Regions from separate parts of the Ciceribacter sp. RN22 genome, predicted to be linked through region 1. Evidence: predicted binding sites of a transcription regulator. Region 1 holds the regulator's gene; each other region holds the start of a gene.

Region 1 (4,457 bases):
GCGCCCAGCGGAAAGCCGCCGCCGATGCCCTTGGCAACGGCCATGATGTCGGGCGTGATGCCCGCCCACTCATAGGCAAAGAGCTTACCCGTGCGACCGACACCCGACTGAACTTCATCAAGGATCAGGAGAAGCCCCTTGTCGTCGCAGAGCTGGCGAAGTGCCCGCAGGAACTCGTTGGACGCAGTACGGATGCCGCCTTCACCCTGCACCGGCTCGATAAGGATCGCGGCCGTGTTCTCGGTAATCGCCTCCTTTACCGCCTCGATGTCGCCGAAGGGTACCTGGTCGAAGCCCGGTGCCTTGGGTCCAAAACCTTCGAGGTACTTCGCCTGCCCCCCTGCGGCGATCGTCGCAAGCGTGCGGCCGTGGAAGGCACCTTCGAAGGTGATGATGTGGAACTTTTCCGGGTGCCCCTTCGAGAAGTGATAGCGGCGCGCGGTCTTGATCGCGCATTCCAGCGCCTCGGCGCCCGAGTTGGTGAAGAACACCTTGTCGGCGAAGGTCGCCTCCGTCAGCCGCTTGCCGAGCGTTTCCTGGCCTGGAACCTCGTAGAGGTTCGACAGGTGCCAGACCTTTTCGGCCTGTGACGTCAGCGCATCGACGAGATGCGGGTGGGCATGCCCGAGCGCGTTCACTGCGACGCCGGCCGCGAAATCGAGATATCGCTCACCATTTTCCGCGATAAGCCAAACCCCTTCGCCGCGCTCGAAACGCAGAGGCGCGCGCAGGTAGGTTTCGTAAAGCGGCGTGGCTTCAGCCATGGTGGAACAGCTCCTTCGCAACCGATCGATGTGAACACGGACCTTCCGGCGTCCCGCAGAAAAGTCCCCGGAAAAATCAAAAATGCCGCCTTTCGGCGGCGGTTGGCACTATCGGCATTTCCCGCTGTGCTGTCAACAAAACTGCGACACGCAAAGGATTTTTGTGATGCGCGAGCGCCTTTCACAGCTTTGATTCTCGCGGCCGGCGAAAGCCAGCAAGTTGGGGAAAACTTGAAAATCGATTCCGCTTGATTCGTCCGACTCTTGTCACGGAGTCAGCGCCACACTAGGTTAAATTTACATTAAAAGATTGCATGCGGCAGAAGTAGTCACCGAAAGTATCGAGGAAGTCTTGTTTTGGATTCGTCCGAAGCAACGGAGACGGATTCTGCCGTTAATATCGCGATGGCGGAGATAATGGCATGAACTGGACAGATGAGCGCGTCGAAAAACTCAAGAGGCTCTGGGCCGAGGGCCTGAGCGCAAGCCAGATCGCCGCACAACTCGGCGGCGTCAGCAGAAATGCGGTGATCGGCAAGGTGCATCGCCTCAACCTGCCGGGACGCGCGAAGTCCGGCGGCGGCACGGCACCGGCTCGTACGCCGAAACGTCCGGCACCGGCCCCTCGTCCCTCAAACTTTGCTGCGCGCGTCCCCGCCCGCGCAAACGCCCGTCCGGTAGGCGGAGCGATGCTGAAGGAAGAGGGCCAGATCGATGCCCTGGAGGAAATCCGCGCCGTTCCGGCCTCGAACGTCGTGATACCGATTTCCCGCCGGCTTGGGCTCACCGAACTCACCGAACGCACCTGCAAGTGGCCGATCGGCGATCCGATGAGCGACGAGTTCCACTTCTGCGGCTGCGAGTCACTCGATTCCTCGCCGTACTGCAAGTATCACGCCAAGCTCGCCTATCAGCCGGTCTCCGAGCGCCGCAAGGCGGACCGGTAAGCTTCTGGCCGGAGAAAACGAAAACGGGCCGCGCGGCCCGTTTTTTTGTGCGTGATGTAATTGGAAATCAGGCTTCCATCGAGTATCCGGCGCCGCGCACGGTGCGGATGACATCCTGCATGTTCGAGAAGTTGAGCGCCTTGCGCAGACGTCCGACGTGGACGTCGACAGTACGTTCGTCGACGTAGATGTCGTGCCCCCAGACGCCATCCAGCAGCTGCGAACGGGAGAAGACACGGCCCGGCGAAGTCATCAGGAACTCCAGCAGTCGGAATTCCGTCGGCCCGAGGCGGACCTCGCGGCTCTTGCGATGAACCCGGTGGGTTTCCCTGTCGAGTTCAATGTCGCCGCAGCGAAGAACGCTCGAGAGCATTTCGGGACGGGCACGCCGCAGCATCGCCTTGACGCGCGCCATCAGCTCCGGCGTCGAAAACGGCTTGACGACGTAATCGTCGGCGCCCGTGGCCAGGCCGCGCACGCGTTCGCTCTCCTCGCCGCGCGCCGTCAGCATGATGACAGGCAGGCGTTCGGTCTCCGGTCGCATACGCAGCCTGCGGCAGAGTTCGATCCCCGAGACGCCCGGCAGCATCCAGTCCAGAAGCAGGAGGTCTGGAACCCTTTCCTGGAGGCGCAGCTCTGCTTCGTCGCCGCGCAGAATCGTCTCCACCTCGTAACCTTCGGCCTCAAGATTGTAACGAAGGAGTACGCTCAGCGCCTCCTCGTCTTCGACTACCACTATCCTTGGCTGCATCGCTCACTTATCCTCTGCAGCGGCATCATTCGGTGACCGCGCCGACGTCCGTCGTCAGGTCTTCCTTCGGACGCTCGCCTTCGGGCTGGGCCCCCGTGGTCATGTAGTAGATGGTCTCGGCGATGTTGGTGGCGTGGTCGCCGATCCGCTCGAGGTTCTTGGCGCAGAAGAGAAGATGCGTGCAGCTCGTGATGTTGCGGGGATCTTCCATCATGTAGGTCAGCAACTCCCGGAACAGGGAGGTATAGACAGCATCGATCTCGTCGTCGCGATCGCGGACGGACTTCGCCTTCTCCGCCGAACGCGTCGAGTAGACGTCCAGGACTTCCTTCAGCTGCACGAGGGCAAGTTCGGAGAGGTGCTCGATGCCGCGAGCGAGCTTGCGCGGGATGCCCGCGCTCTGCACCGCCATCGCCCGCTTGGCGTTGTTCTTGCCGAGATCGCCGACCCGCTCCAGGTCGCTGGCGATCTTCAGCGCGCCGATGATCTCGCGAAGGTCGCTGGCGACGGGTTGGCGACGGGCGATCGTGATGACGGCCTTGTCACCGATTTCGCGCTCGGCTGCGTCCATAATGACGTCGTCGGAAATCACCTTGTGCGCCAGAGCAGCGTCCCCGTGGACCAGAGCGCGGACGCTGTCGCCCACCATCTGCTCGGCGAGTCCGCCCATCTCGGAGATGCGGCGCATCAGGTATTTCAGTTCCTCGTCGAAGGCGGAGTAGATATGGGTCGATGACATGTCGTGATCCTCGAATGAGTGCGTCTGCGCGGTTGGACGGGGCGTCAGCCGAAGCGGCCCATGATATAGTCCTGCGTGCGCTGATCGTCGGGATTGGTGAACATCTTGTCGGTGTCGTTTTCCTCGACGAGTTCGCCGAGATGGAACATGGCCGTGCGCTGCGACACGCGCGCCGCCTGCTGCATCGAATGCGTGACGATCACGATGGTGTAGTTCGCGCGAAGTTCGTGAATGAGTTCCTCCACCTTTGCCGTCGCGATCGGATCGAGTGCCGAGCAGGGCTCGTCCATCAGGATGACCTCGGGACTGACGGCGACGGCGCGGGCGATGCACAGACGCTGCTGCTGGCCACCCGACAGACCTGTGCCAGGAGCGTCGAGGCGATCCTTCACCTCGTTCCAGAGGCCGGCTTTCTGCAGCGCCGACGAGACGATGTCGTCCAGATCCGATTTCTTGCGAGCAAGCCCGTGGATGCGCGGTCCGTAGGCGACGTTTTCGTAGATGGACTTCGGGAACGGGTTCGGCTTCTGGAACACCATGCCGACCTTGGCGCGCAGCTGAACCGGGTCCACCTTGGGATCGTAGATGTTCTCGCCGTCGATGGAGATGTGCCCCTCGACCCGGCAGTTGGCGATCGTGTCGTTCATGCGGTTGAGACAGCGCAGGAATGTCGATTTGCCACAGCCGGACGGACCGATGAAAGCGGTGACCGAACGCGGCGGAATCTCGATCTCCACGTCCTTGATGGCGTGCTTATCGCCGTAGAACACCTGGACCTTCCGGGCCGAGATCTTCGCTTCATTCATTGTTGCAGCCTTCGTCGTGATCGTCATTGTGGTCGGCATGTTACTCATTGTCAGCCCTCTTACCAACGGCGCTCGAAACGGCGGCGAAGAATGATCGCGATCAGGTTCATCATCAGGAGGAATACGAGGAGCACGATGATCGCACCGGATGCGCGCTCCACGAAGGCGGGGTCACCGCGCTGCGTCCAGTTGTAGATCTGCACGGGGAGAGCCGAGGCCGGATCGAAGAATCCCTCGGGCGGGGCGGCCGGAAATTCGCGCACGAACGCGACCATGCCGATGAGCAGCAAGGGAGCGGTCTCTCCGAGCGCGCGCGCCAGTCCGATGATCGTTCCCGTAAGAATGCCGGGCATGGCAAGCGGCAAAACATGATGAAACGTCGCCTGCATCTTCGAGGCACCGACGCCGAGTGCTGCGTCGCGGATCGACGGCGGCACCGCCTTGAGCGCA
Region 2 (4,457 bases), on a different contig from region 1:
AACTGCGAGACGACGCAGGCCGCCTCCGTCCAGTGGCCGGAATTGTGCACCCTCGGCGCGATCTCGTTGGCGACGAGGCTGCCGTCCGGCAGGACGAAGAACTCGATTCCGACAACGCCGACATAGTTCAGCGCATCGAGGAGCTTCTTCGCGGCGTCGCGGGCGGCCTGCGCCGTAGCGTCGGAAATACGGGCGGGCAGCGTCGAGGTGTCGAGAATGCCGTCACGATGGACGTTCTCCGCCGGATCGTAGCAGGCGACCGCACCGTCAGTCCCGCGGGCGGCGATGATCGAGATTTCGCGCTCGAAGGGAACGAAGCTTTCGAGGATCAGCGGCACGCCGCCCAAGGCTTCGAAGGCGCCGGCGGGGCTTTCGTCCGCCGAACGGAAGACGCGCTGGCCCTTGCCGTCATAGCCGAGGCGGCGGGTCTTCAGGACGCCGCATCCGCCGAAATCGGCAAGCGCCGCCTCGAGCTGCGCCTGATCGTCGACGGCATGGAACCGCGCGGTCGGGATACCGCAGCCGTTCAGGAACCGCTTCTCCGTCAGCCGGTCCTGCGCCACTTCGAGCGCCTTCGGCGGCGGATAGACCGGAACGTTGCGGGCCAGCATCTCGGCGGCCTCGACCGGAACGTTCTCGAATTCGTAGGTGACGATGTCGCAATCGGCCGCAAGCTCGGCGAGCGCCACCGGATCGGCATAGGCGGCCGTGATCTGGCGGTTTGCAAGTTGCGCGGCCGGACAGTCCGCCTGCGGTTCGAGGATGATCGTGCGGAAATTCAGGCGGGAGGCGGCAATGGCCAGCATCCGGCCGAGCTGGCCGCCGCCGATGATGCCGATGGTGCGGGCGCTCATGCTTCGTCCATGGGGTATTCGGCGACGGCGGCGGTCTGGCGTTCGCGCCATTCGTCGAGCCGGTCGGCGAGATCTTCGTCAAAGAGCGCCAGTACGGCGGCGGCGAGCAGCGCGGCGTTCACCGCGCCGGCCCTGCCGATCGCGAGCGTGCCGACGGGGATGCCCGCGGGCATCTGGACGATCGACAGCAGGCTGTCCTGTCCGGAAAGGGCTCGCGACTGGACCGGAACCCCGAAGACGGGCAACGGCGTCATCGCCGCGGCCATGCCGGGCAGGTGTGCCGCGCCGCCGGCACCGGCGATGATGACCTTGAACCCTTCGTCACGCGCACCCTTGGCGAAGGCGACCAGCCGATCCGGCGTTCGGTGAGCGGAGATGATGCGGGCCTCGTAGCTGACGCCGAGCGCGTCCAGCGTATCGGCGGCATTCTTCATGGTTTCCCAGTCGGATTGGCTTCCCATGATGATGGCGACGGGAGGGCGCTCCTCGGTCATCGTCGTGGCCCTTTCTCTCAGGCGATGATATCGGGAATGATCTGGTCTTCGAGCTTGCTCATCCGGTCCTTGATCACAAGCTTCTTCTTCTTCATGCGCTGGATGCGCAGGACGTCGCATCCGGTCGCCGTCATCGCGTTGATCGCAACGTCGTAGTCCTCATGCTCCTGGCGGAGTCTTGCCAGCTGAAGCCTGATGTCCGCCTGTTCCTGATCGGGCATGTTCGTGTCCCCATGTCGTCTTCGTATCTTTGTCGATTGCGCCGAAGATTCGCGCAAGCTCCTATCACCAAATGCAGGTAACGGGAAGTTATCCTTGATCCGGAAATTGCGGCGACGAGTCGCTGCTTTGGCCTTCGACAAAACACATTCTTCGTGTCACACTGCTGTCGTAATGCCTGAGGCCCCAGCGGTGGACGGCTGGAGGCAGGCGAAAGGAAGGACGCATCAAATGACCATTCAGGCTCATCTTGAATCGCTCGAAAAGAAGCACGGAGCCCTTGAGGAGAGGCTTCACACTGCTCTTACATCTCCCTCCGTCGATGACAAGGAAATCGCAGAGATCAAGCGGCACAAGCTGCGCATCAAGGACGAGATCGAACGTCTGAGGTCGTCCACCCGACACTGACATTTCTCGTTCCCGCCGGGTGGGCCGTCGGACCCGCCCCGGCTGAGAGACAATTCTCCGATCATCCTTATATGCCCCGGAAACCAGAGCGGTTTTCGGGGCTTTTCGTTGTCAGAGGTATTGCCGGGAGGCGACACACGCGAGGCGAGGGCAAGCGTCTGCGAAGGACGGGGACCGGGTCTCAGTTCCAGAACTGGTCGAGCCAGAGGTTCATCCGGTTGAAGCCCGGAATGTTCACCGAGTAGATACGCTTGGTGCCGGATGCGGTGACGGTCACGAGGTCACAGTCCAGCAGGGCCTTCAGGTGCTGGGAGACGGCAGGCCGGCTGATCGGCAGGCCCTTGGCAAGATCGTTGACGGTCCTGGGGGCTCGGCGAAGCTCCTCCAGGAGATGGCGCCGGTTCGGGTCGGCAATCGCTGCAAAGGGATCCGAGTTCGACATGGCGTCAACCTACGGCAAGTGGGGCCGTCGGGCAAGACAAGATGTGCAGTGCAGCAAACCTTGCGCTCGCTCTCGGTGGCCTAGAACTGCAGTCCGTCCCAGACGAGTTTGCCTGCCGCGACCAGCACCATCCCATACATCAGCGGGTAGAACACCGCGGGCTTCAGGTAACGGACGATGCGGGCGCCGATCAACGTCGAGACGAGGGCGACCGGCAGCAGTGTGGCCGACAGGGTGAGGTTGGTGCTGTCGAGGTTGCCGAGCGCAAAATAGGGGATGACCTTGATGGCGTTGACGATCGCGAAGAAGCGCGTGCTGGTGCCGGTATAGGTCAGCGGGTCGAGTTTCAGGGGCAGTACGTAGATCTGGAAGGGCGGGCCGCCGGCATGGGCGACGAAGCTCGCGTAGCCGGAAAGGCTGCCCCAGATGGTGCCGGCGACGGGGCGTTCGGGCGCGGCCGGCCGCTCCTCGTGCCGTCGCGGACCGAAGGTTTCGACGAAATAGCGAACGGCGAAGAGAAGGGCGATGCCGCCGAGAATGAGGCGCATGGCGTTCGCCGAGACATAGGCCGAGGTCGCCCAGGCGATGGCGATGCCGAGGATCGCGCCCGGCAGCATGGCGAAGAGCGTCGGCCGGTTGTTGTGTTTGCGCCAGGCCCAGAGCGCGACCGCGTCCATGACGAGCAGGATCGGCAGGAAGATCGCCGCTGCCTGGAGCGGCGGCACCACGAGCGCCATCATCGGGACGCCGATCAGGGCGAGCGCACCGCCGAGGCCTCCCTTGGAAAGACCGACGAGGGCGACGGCCGGTATCGCGGCGGCGAAGAACTGTATGTCGGGCAGCATTTGTTTCCATTGATCCTTGGACCAGACCGGTCTATCGGATTCACTTGAACAAAACGAGGGTGGAATCTGACACCCCCTATCGATTTCGCCGAAAATGGATTGACCGATGACCGGACCTGAAGACCGCTGCCGCCTTGTGCTGATCGTGCCCGACATCGCCGATGCGGAGGAAAAGGCCCGCATCGTCGGTGACGCGCTGAGGGGCGGGGATGTCGCCTCCGTCATCATTCCGCAATACGATCTCGACGATACGGCATTCCAGAAGCATGCCGAGAAGCTGGTGCCCGTCATCCAGGCGGCGGGCGCTGCAGCGCTCGTCGTCGACAACAGCCGGGTCGCCGGTCGCGTCAAGGCCGACGGCCTGCACATCACCGGCAATGCGGCAGCGCTCGCCGAGGCGGTGGAGAAGCATGCGCCGAAGCTGATCGTTGGTGGCGGCAATGCGATGGATCGCCATCACGCGCTCGAGATCGGCGAGGTGCAGCCGGATTACATCTTCTTCGGTCGGCTCGACGGTGACATCAAGCCGGAGGCGCATTCGAAGAACCTGGCCCTCGGCGAATGGTGGGCGGCCATGGTGGAAATCCCCGCGCTGGTGATGGGAGGCAACGATCCCGCATCGGCGCTCGCCGTCGCTGAAACCGGCGTGGAATTCGTCGCTCTCGGCAGGGCGGTGTTTGCCGACCCCGCCCAGGCTGCGAGCGTGGTCGCGTCGGTCAATGCGGTCCTTGACGAAAAAGCGCCACGGTTTGAAGATTGAACCTCGTCATGCGGTTCATTCGATATTCTCTCGGCATCCTGTTTTCGTCCGTCTCCATTGCGCTCTGGAGCGGCCATGCCGCGCCCGTGCGGGCGCAGGGCAAGGATGAGGCGCTCACCCGCCCGCTGCCCGCGGACGCAGGCACGCTGGAGCGCGGCGACCGCCCGACCTCCGGCAACGGTGCGGGCAAGGACGGGGCGGGCTCCTCCTCCAAGGGGCTTACCCTTTTCGAGCGCATGGGAGTGCCGCTTCCCGACCTGCCGCCCGAGCCGGAATACAAGGGACCGGTCGACGACGCCTACGGCGCCTTCCAGCGCGGGCTCTATCTCACTGCGATCGACAAGGCACTGCCGCGGGCGCAGCTCGGCGATCCGGCGGCGCAGACCCTGATCGCAGAGATGACCTCGCGCGGTTTCGGGGTGAAGCGCGACGAAA
Region 3 (4,457 bases), on a different contig from region 1:
TCGGACACCACCCACATGTTGAGGCCGTTCTCGACCGTTGCGTCCTCGCGGATACGGGAAATATAGGTTGCATCCTCACCGGCACACTCGACCGGCGTGACGTAACCACCGTTCTCATGCTTGTCGACGACCAGGCAACCAGGGGCCTCGCGAAGGATGTCGCGGGCCTGATCGGCCGTGATTTCGTTCTCGAACTCGATGTTCACTGATTCCGAATGGCCGATGAACACGGGAACGCGCACGGCGGTGCAGGTAACCTTGATCGCGGGATCAAGCATCTTCTTGGTTTCAGCGAGAACCTTCCATTCCTCCTTCGTGTAGCCATCCTCCATGAAGACGTCGATGTGCGGAATGACATTGAAGGCGATGCGCTTGGTGAACTTCTTCGCTTCGATCGGATCGGCGACGAAAACGGCACGGGTCTGGCTGAAGAGTTCGTCCATACCTTCCTTGCCGGCACCCGAGACTGACTGATAGGTGGATACCACGACCCGCTTGATCTTTGCCGCGTCATGAAGCGGCTTCAAGGCAACGACGAGCTGGGCGGTCGAGCAGTTCGGGTTGGCAATGATATTGCGCTTCTTGAAATCGACGATGGCGTCCGGATTTACTTCCGGCACGATCAGGGGCACGTCGGCGTCATAGCGCCAGGCGGACGAGTTGTCGATTACGACGCAACCCTGAGCTCCGATCTTGGGGGACCACTTCTGCGAGATGGTACCGCCCGCTGACATGAGGCAGATATCCGTGTCGGAGAAATCGTAGTTCTCAAGGTTCTGTACCTTCAGCGTCCTGTCGCCAAAGGATACTTCGGTGCCCTGCGACCGTGCCGACGCGAGTGCGACAACTTCATCTGCCGGGAAGCCGCGCTCCGCGAGAATGCCAAGCATTTCCCGCCCGACATTGCCGGTGGCGCCTACAACTGCAATCTTGAAACCCATGTTTCCTGCTCTCTTTCTTTCTCTCCACGGCTGGTGAGGGGAAACCTTCGGCAAGTGCCTTGTTTCCGTATCCCCGGCCTTGCCGGGGAGAGAGCGGAGGCCAGAGACGTCAGACGGTTTTCGTCGTCGTTTTAGCCTTGATTGTGGATGAACGGGAGGCAAACGCACTCTGCCCGGCTGCATAGGCCAGGTCGGATGCCGCGACAATTGGCAGACCGAAACGGTGCATGAACGAATCCCTTTTCGGGCTGAGCTATTAAGGCGCTTTTCGACGGAGTCAAGTGGAAGCATAAGCGTACGACGCGTGCCCTCGCCCACTTACCAAGAGCCGAACGCCTGATCTCGCAGCTCCAATACTCATGGTCGTCCGTCGCCGTTGATGCGGCGAACGGCAGCATCAACGGCTTCACCGGCTATCCGCCCAAGCGCCTCTGCTTCCGAATCATTGGGTACCCGTCTCCGGCCACAAGGTGAGAGATCGAATGCTGGTGCCTTCAAGATGATTGCTGATCTCCAGGCCGTGAACTGGACAGGCATGATCGTCGTTCTCACGATCCTGGTGATCTATGTAACGATGGTCTATGGTCCGATCGCGGCGATGCTGGTCGAGACGTTCCCGACCCGCATCCGTTACACCGGCATGTCCCTGCCCTACCATATCGGCAACGGTTGGTTCGGCGGCCTGCTGCCGGCAACGGCTTTCGATATGAGCGCAGCCAAGGGGATATCTACTACGGCCTTTGGTGCCCGATCGTCATCGGCATGATCTTCCTTCGGGAAACGAAGGGTACCGACATCCACGCGTGAGTGTGAGTGTATTGAGCGGACTCAACTCGCAAAACGGGGTCCGGCACGGATAGTGCCGGGCTTTTCCTTGGCCGATTAGGACGTCGATCTTGTCGTGAGGCCATGTTTGTGGAAGATGCCGGTACTGCATCTTTTCCGGTATCTCAGTGATGTCCTACATTCTACGCGACACCAGGTCGACGGATGTTTCGTCGATGGCAACAATCTATGCGGACGCCGTGGTGACGGGCACGGCCAGTTACGAGCTGGTTCCGCCGACGCGAGAGGAAATGGCCTCGCGCTTCGCAGAGATAATCGGCAGGGGTTATCCTCATATCGCCGCCGTCGATGAGGACGGGGCATTCCTCGGCTATGCCTATGCATCTGCTTTCCGCACCCGGCCGGCCTATCGATGGCTCGTCGAGGACTCGATTTATCTCGCACGGGAAGCTCAGGGCAGAGGGATCGGCAAGGCACTGCTGCAGGAACTGGCAAGACGCTGCACGGCGCTCGGCTTTCGGCAGATGGTCGCCGTTATCGGCGGTGCGAGCCCCGCCTCGGTGCGCCTCCATAGCGCCTGTGGTTTTCAGTTAACAGGTACGCTGATCGGGACCGGCTTCAAGCATGGACGGTGGCTCGACACCGTTCTCATGCAATTGCCGCTGGGGGATGGCAACGCTACTGTACCGGACGAGGACGCCTATCCGGGTTCCCTGTTTGTAGGCTAGCTACTCCACCAGTTTTAGTTTCTTGTCGAAGACTTTCAGTACTTGCGTCAGTTCGTGACCACGCTTGAGCACCCGCCCGCTGGTATGGATCACCGAATAGGCGCCCTGTTTTGCGGCGAGTTTCGGATCCTTTTCGATCCGGTAAAGCGGCAGTTCTCCGGATCGCTTGAAGACTGAAAAGACGGCCTTGTCCTTCAGGTGGTCGATCGCATAGTCACGCCATTCGCCCTCGCCGACCATGCGTCCGTAGATCCAGAGGATTGAATCGAGTTCCTTGCGGTGAAACGTGACCGGAAGCGGATCACGACTTTGGCGGTAATCCTGTAGGCTGACGATAGGCGCGGAATGGCTCGCCTGCGATGCGTCCGTGCGCGGCAAATCCGGCTGATCGCTCATCAAGACTCCCCGGCTTTTCGATTTTGACAGATGAATGACAGTTTGCCTCAGACGGTAGAAAAAGCAAGCCGGTGCACAAACAAGTGCAGCACACTACCTTTCTTTTGGTCGCCGCATTTTGGTCAAAACAGTGCCCCATTTGCGACCGAAGCTGGCGTCACTGAGTTGGCGCGACGCGCCAAAGGTCCGGTCTGTTGCATTGACCCCTTACCCCCAGCCCCCCAATGCTTCTGGGCCGGACCGCCCCTCAGGGGTTACGCTCCGTCCTTGCCGATGATCATCGTCGCGCCGAGAATCGCGGACGGCTCTCCCTTCGCACTGGACGTCTGAAGCAGGACGGCGCAACCATCGTTCCCGTCCTTCGCCATGACTTTTGCCGGCAACACGAGGTGGAGTTCGCTTCCGTCCCACATCCCAACGGTCTGGACGTCGGTGACGCTGTTCCAGTACGCAACCTCCTTGCCGATATTCTCGCCTTTCAGAACATCGACGACCTCTTTGCGGCGGAAATAGACGATGACGACGTCTGCCTTGCCACGGCCATGCCCGACCGTGATTGTCAGCTCGTCGTTTTTGCGCGTCGCGCTAACGGGCACAGAAAGTCCGTACCCTTCCCGTCGCATTCGGTCCAGCTTGAGGGTGACCTCATCCGCGTCGGTGCCTTTCAGGTGGTCGCGACCGTTGAGAATGGCCTGCGGAGTATAGACGCCGCTACGACCCAGACTGCGGGCATAAGCATACTGGCGACCTGTATTCTCCGGCGTGGCCAGCGTGTCGTTCCAACCGATGTAGTTCCAGTAGTCGACGTGATAGGCGAGCGCCACGACATCGCTCATCTGCGCAAGCCTTTCGAACGCCCTGTCGGCCGGCGGACAAGAACTGCAGCCCTGCGAGGTGAAGAGCTCGATGACGCCTCGCGGCGTGTTACCGTCCTGGGCCTGGGCGGATGTACAGGCAACGGTCATGAAGACCAGAGCACAGCGGGCGAATACAGTCGAGGTCATCCGTCGAACCTGCTTACTCCTGAGGATGTCGCGCTTGGCGCTCTTGTCGCCGACATCCAAAAATAGTTACACGCCAGCAATACCCGCTCAACCTTCTGACGAGAAGTCACGATGGGGTGAGGCTCCCTTCTGTGATCGTCGATACTCCAAAAGAAAGCAACGGTGTTAAGTTTCAAGCACCGTTGCTCGATAGTCTCGCATCCTGGCATTGAGGATGATGATCATCCTGCGCATGACGGCGACGATGGGTCGGCATTCGACACTGGGCTATCTCAGCCCGATGGAATTTGAAAACAAGGTCGGATTAGCTTAACTCGGTGTCCGAAAAACCGGCAGCAGGCCAGTCAGCCGTTTTACCCCTTTCTGTCAGCAATCTTGCGGCAACCATGCCGGATCGGCCAAGACCGCCCCAACAACGTATAATAACCCGTCCACTATTATTTATTATATTATGAATTTTTCCGCTAGTTAGCGTCCATTCATGCTTATTTGTCGGAATATTATAATTTTCTATGGGAAATCGAATCCATGATATTCCCATATTTGACAGGTCATTACGAAATTCTGTCATGCTAAATGGAAATTCTGAGTCCTCGATAAGA
Region 4 (4,457 bases), 680 kb from region 1:
TGTTTGAGCTCCGCCTCGTCGGCCGCAGCCATCACCACGAAACCGGGAAGCGAGGCGAGGAAGCCGGTATCGAAGGAGCCGGCATGGGTCGGCCCGTCGGCGCCGACGAGGCCGGCGCGGTCGATCGGGAAGCGCACCGGCAGCCCCTGGATCGCGACGTCATGAACGACCTGGTCGTAGGCGCGCTGCAGGAAGGTGGAATAGATCGCGCAGAAAGGCTTGTAGCCTTCCGCAGCAAGGCCCGCCGCAAAGGTGACCGCATGCTGCTCGGCGATGCCGACGTCGAAGGTGCGATGCGGGAAGGCTTCCTGCAGCTTGTCGATGCCGGTACCGGAGGGCATCGCCGCGGTAATGCCGACGATCTTCTCGTCGAGGGCTGCTTCCTGCACCAGCGCCTCGCCGAACACCGCCGTGTAGCTCGGCGCGTTCGGCTTGGCCTTCGCTTGCGTGCCGGTGATGACGTCGAACTTGTTGACGCCGTGATACTTGTCGGCGGCCGCTTCCGCCGGGGCATAGCCCTTGCCCTTCTGGGTCACGACATGGATCAGTACCGGACCCTTGCCATTGTCGCGGACGTTGCGCAGCACCGGCAACAGGTGGTCGAAGGAGTGCCCGTCTATCGGGCCGATGTGGTAGAAGCCCATCTCCTCGAACATGGTGCCGCCGGTCACGTAGCCGCGGGCGTGCTCGACTGCGCGGGTGATCGCCCGGTCGATGCTCTTGCCGAGATAGGCGGTCAGTTTCTTTCCGAAATCGCGGAAACCCATATAGGTGCGGCCGGAGGCGAGCCGCGCCAGATAGGCGCTCATGGCGCCGGTCGGCGGCGCGATCGACATGTCGTTGTCGTTCAGGATGACGATCAGCCGGGCGTCGAGAGCACCGGCATTGTTGAGCGCCTCGTAGGCCATGCCGGCGGACATCGCACCGTCGCCGATCACCGCGATGACGTTGCGCTCCGTATGGCTGAGATCGGCGGCGACCGCCATGCCGAGGCCGGCGGAGATCGAGGTCGAGGAATGCGCGGCACCGAAGGGGTCGTATTCGCTCTCGGCACGGCGGGTGAAGCCGGAAAGGCCGCCCTCCTGCCGCAGCGTGCGGATGCGGTCGCGACGGCCGGTGAGGATCTTGTGGGGATAGCACTGATGCCCGACGTCGAAGATCAGCCGGTCGTGCGGCGTGTTGAAGACCTTGTGGATCGCAATCGTCAGTTCGACGACGCCGAGGCCGGCACCCAGATGCCCACCGGTCCGCGACACCGCATCGATCATCTCGTCCCGGACTTCGCGGGCGAGCTGCGGCAGGTCGCGGTCATCCAGTTCACGCAGATCCGCAGGCAGCTTCACCTTGTCGAGCAAGGGGGTCTCGGGCAGCAATGTCACGGGCTCAGGCCTCATTCTTCTTATGTCGTCGGTTCTCAAGGGTTCTGCGCCCGAAGCCGAAATGTCCGGCCCGGCAATGCCGCAGAACAGCCCATGCCTTTCTTATATAGAAGTTAACGGCCTTCGGGCAAAGGGACAAACTCGTCTTCGTCACCGGGAACGATGTCGAATCTGCCGGTGCGCCATTCCTCCTTGGCCTTCTCGATGCGTTCCTTCGACGAGGAAACGAAGTTCCACCAGACGTGGCGCGGGGAGGCAAGCGCCGCGCCACCGAAAAGCATGACATGGCAGCCTTCGACACCACCCTTCAGCGTAATCGCGTCGCCGGGGCGGAAAACCAGCAACTGGTCGGCGCCGAAGCGATCCCCGGCGATCTCGACCTCGCCGGAAAGCACGTAGGCGGCGCGCTCCTCGTGGCCAGCGTCGAAGGGGAAGCCGGCGCCGGGCACGAGCGCCAGGTCGACATAAAGCGTGTCGGAGAAGACCCCGACCGGCGAGGTCATGCCGGAAACGCTGCCGATCACCACCCGCCCGCTGGCGCCGCGGTCATCGAAGACCGGCATGGCGTCACGCCCGGTATGGGCGAAGGCGGGATCGATCTCCTCCTTCTCGTCGGGAAGGGCGATCCAGGTCTGCAAGCCGGAAATGGAGAGCGGTCTGCCGCGGAGGTTCTCCGGCGTGCGTTCGGAGTGGACGATGCCGCGGCCCGCGGTCATCAGGTTGACGTCGCCGGGACGGATGACGAGCGTCGTCCCGAGGCTGTCGCGGTGCTTGATCTCGCCATCGAAGAGATAGGTGACAGTGGAGAGGCCGATATGCGGATGGGGGCGGACGTCGAGCGCCTCGCCGGCCTTCAGCACGGCGGGGCCCATGCGGTCGAAGAAGATGAAGGGACCGACCAGGCGGCGCTTCGCCGTCGGCAAGGCGCGGCGCACGGCCAGCCCGCCGATGTCGCTGGTGCGGGGAATGATGAGGTGTTCGATGGCGTCGCAGGCCGGCGCATCGCCGGCGGCTGGATCGATTCCGGGAAAGAACGACATGTAAGTCTCCGATCGATTGGCTTTTGCCAACCTACGCGCGAAGACTGCACGATGACAGGAAAAATCCGGTTCACCCGCGGCATCGGCGGGTGACACACCGTTCAACCTAGAGACTGCCGAAGGGATGGCTCGCCGCCTCTCCGGCGATTTCGACAGCCGCAGCCCTGACCCGTCACAGAACTGTAACGGCAGCCCGGTAACCGCAGTTCGGACACGTGAACAGCGCCAACACAGGAGCAAGCCATGACTGATGTCGACACCAGCAAGCTGTCTTGGGACGAATGGGACGAACTGCAGAACCCGCCGCCGGCCGAAATCGACTTCGACCGCCTCGTCGAGCGGGCGATCTCGCGCCGCGGTTTCCTCGGCGGCGTTCTCGCCTTCGGTTCGGCCGCGGCCGCCATGGGCACGCTCGGAAACCTGATGAGCTCGACCTCGGCGGAAGCCCAGGAGGCGGCATCGCGCTTCCAGTTCAAGCCGCTTCCGATCGCGACCGACAATACCGTGCACGTTCCGGAAGGCTATAGCTGGCAGCCGCTCGCCAAGTGGGGCCAGCCGCTGTTCTCGAACGTTCCGGACGTCGATCCGGCGAAGGGCGTCAGCCTCGAAAACTCCGACAAGGTCTTCGGCGAGAATACCGACGGCATGGAGCTCTTCGTGATCGGCGGCCATCAGGTGATCGCCATCAACCACGAATACGTGAACCCGGACATCAACCTGCCGCACACCGAAAAGGGCGTTCCGCAATCGGCCGACGACGTGAAGATCCTGCAGAACATGCAGGGCGTGACGGTCATGGAAGTCGCCGAGGGCGAGAACGGCTGGCAGATCGTGCTCGACAGCCCGTTCAATCGCCGCATCCATCACAACACGCCGATGACGCTTTCGGGTCCGGCCGCCGGCTCCGACCTCGTCAAGACCGCGGCCGATCCGAACGGCACCGACAGTCTCGGCACCTTCAACAATTGCGGCGCCGGCCGGACGCCGTGGGGCACCTACCTCACCTGCGAGGAGAACTTCAACGGCTACTTCGGCTCGACGGATGCGAACTTCGTCCTGCCGGAGGACTATGCCCGCTACGGCATCACGGCCGAGACCCGCTATGCCTACGAGAAGTTCGACGCACGCTTCGACGTCTCGAAGAACCCGAACGAGCCGCGCCGCGCCGGCTACGTGGTCGAGATCGATCCGTCGAGCGCCACATCGACCCCGGTCAAGCGCACAGCGCTCGGCCGCATCAAGCACGAGAACGCCGCCGTGGTGATCGCCCGTGACGGGCGCGTGGTCGTCTACATGGGCGACGACGAGCGCGGCGAATTCCTCTACAAATACGTCTCGAACGGCATCTATGTTCCGGGCGGCGACACCTCGAAGCTGCTCGACGAGGGCACGCTCTTCGTCGCGAAGTTTTCCGACGACGGCACCGGCGAATGGGTCGCGCTGACGCCGGAATCGACCGGCATGAAAATGGACGAGATCTGCGTCTTCACCCGTCAGGCCGCATCCAAGGTGGGCGCCACCACCATGGACCGCCCGGAATGGGTCGCCATCAACCCGGTGGCCATCGAGGCCTATTGCGCGCTGACCAACAACAGCAAGCGCGGCATCAAGAAGAATGCCGGCGGCGACGAAATGCCGGTCGGCGGCCCGAACCCGCGCGCCGAGAACGAATACGGCCAGATCGTCCGCTGGTATCCGGAAAACGACGACCATGCCGATGCTAAGTTCAAGTGGGACCTGTTCTGCATGGCCGGCAACCCGGATGTTCACAAGGACGCCTATGCCGGCTCCTCGAACATCAATTCCGGCAACATGTTCAACTCGCCGGACGGCATGATGTTCGACACGACCGGCCTCCTCTGGATCCAGACGGACGGCGAGGACTCGAACGAAGGCGACTTCGCCGGCCAGGGCAACAACCAGATGCTCGCGGGCGATCCGGTAACCGGCCGCATCGAGCGCTTCCTGACGGCGCCGAAGGGCGCGGAAGTCACCGGTCAGACCTGGTCGGCCGACAAGCGGACCCACTTTGTCGGCA

What was found. The regulator PhoB, encoded in region 1, activates phosphate uptake and scavenging genes when phosphate is short. The targets are predictions, from matches to a motif close to TGTCATNNANCTGTCAT.
Region 2: a site for PhoB is predicted at 1,724-1,740, ahead of NHF53_RS17770 (YdcH family protein). Genes of this name have one in related genera too.
Region 3: a site for PhoB is predicted at 2,875-2,891, ahead of NHF53_RS21255 (DUF2794 domain-containing protein). Genes of this name have one in related genera too.
Region 4: a site for PhoB is predicted at 2,590-2,606, ahead of NHF53_RS04230 (PhoX family phosphatase). Genes of this name have one in related genera too.

The regions. Positions count from the first base shown of each region.
Region 1 is NZ_JAMXLD010000001.1:176,827-181,283, forward strand. Features, by position in the region: gene NHF53_RS00875 (aspartate aminotransferase family protein) at 1-764, opposite strand, end outside; gene NHF53_RS00880 (GcrA family cell cycle regulator) at 1,187-1,711, shown strand; gene phoB (phosphate regulon transcriptional regulator PhoB) at 1,779-2,462, opposite strand; gene phoU (phosphate signaling complex protein PhoU) at 2,488-3,201, opposite strand; gene pstB (phosphate ABC transporter ATP-binding protein PstB) at 3,246-4,034, opposite strand; gene pstA (phosphate ABC transporter permease PstA) at 4,067-4,457, opposite strand, start outside.
Region 2 is NZ_JAMXLD010000002.1:576,532-580,988, reverse strand. Features, by position in the region: gene NHF53_RS17785 (5-(carboxyamino)imidazole ribonucleotide synthase) at 1-854, opposite strand, end outside; gene purE (5-(carboxyamino)imidazole ribonucleotide mutase) at 851-1,348, opposite strand; gene NHF53_RS17775 (YdcH family protein) at 1,366-1,569, opposite strand; gene NHF53_RS17770 (YdcH family protein) at 1,799-1,975, shown strand; gene NHF53_RS17765 (metalloregulator ArsR/SmtB family transcription factor) at 2,157-2,417, opposite strand; gene NHF53_RS17760 (sulfite exporter TauE/SafE family protein) at 2,498-3,262, opposite strand; gene NHF53_RS17755 (thiamine phosphate synthase) at 3,369-4,022, shown strand; gene NHF53_RS17750 (tetratricopeptide repeat protein) at 4,031-4,457, shown strand, end outside.
Region 3 is NZ_JAMXLD010000002.1:1,333,671-1,338,127, reverse strand. Features, by position in the region: gene NHF53_RS21270 (aspartate-semialdehyde dehydrogenase) at 1-941, opposite strand, end outside; partial or broken gene NHF53_RS21265 (MFS transporter) at 1,429-1,748, shown strand; gene NHF53_RS21260 (GNAT family N-acetyltransferase) at 1,898-2,455, shown strand; gene NHF53_RS21255 (DUF2794 domain-containing protein) at 2,456-2,851, opposite strand; gene NHF53_RS21250 (thioredoxin family protein) at 3,106-3,816, opposite strand; gene NHF53_RS21245 (hypothetical protein) at 4,160-4,457, opposite strand, start outside.
Region 4 is NZ_JAMXLD010000001.1:861,472-865,928, reverse strand. Features, by position in the region: gene dxs (1-deoxy-D-xylulose-5-phosphate synthase) at 1-1,379, opposite strand, end outside; gene NHF53_RS04235 (pirin family protein) at 1,493-2,419, opposite strand; gene NHF53_RS04230 (PhoX family phosphatase) at 2,663-4,457, shown strand, end outside.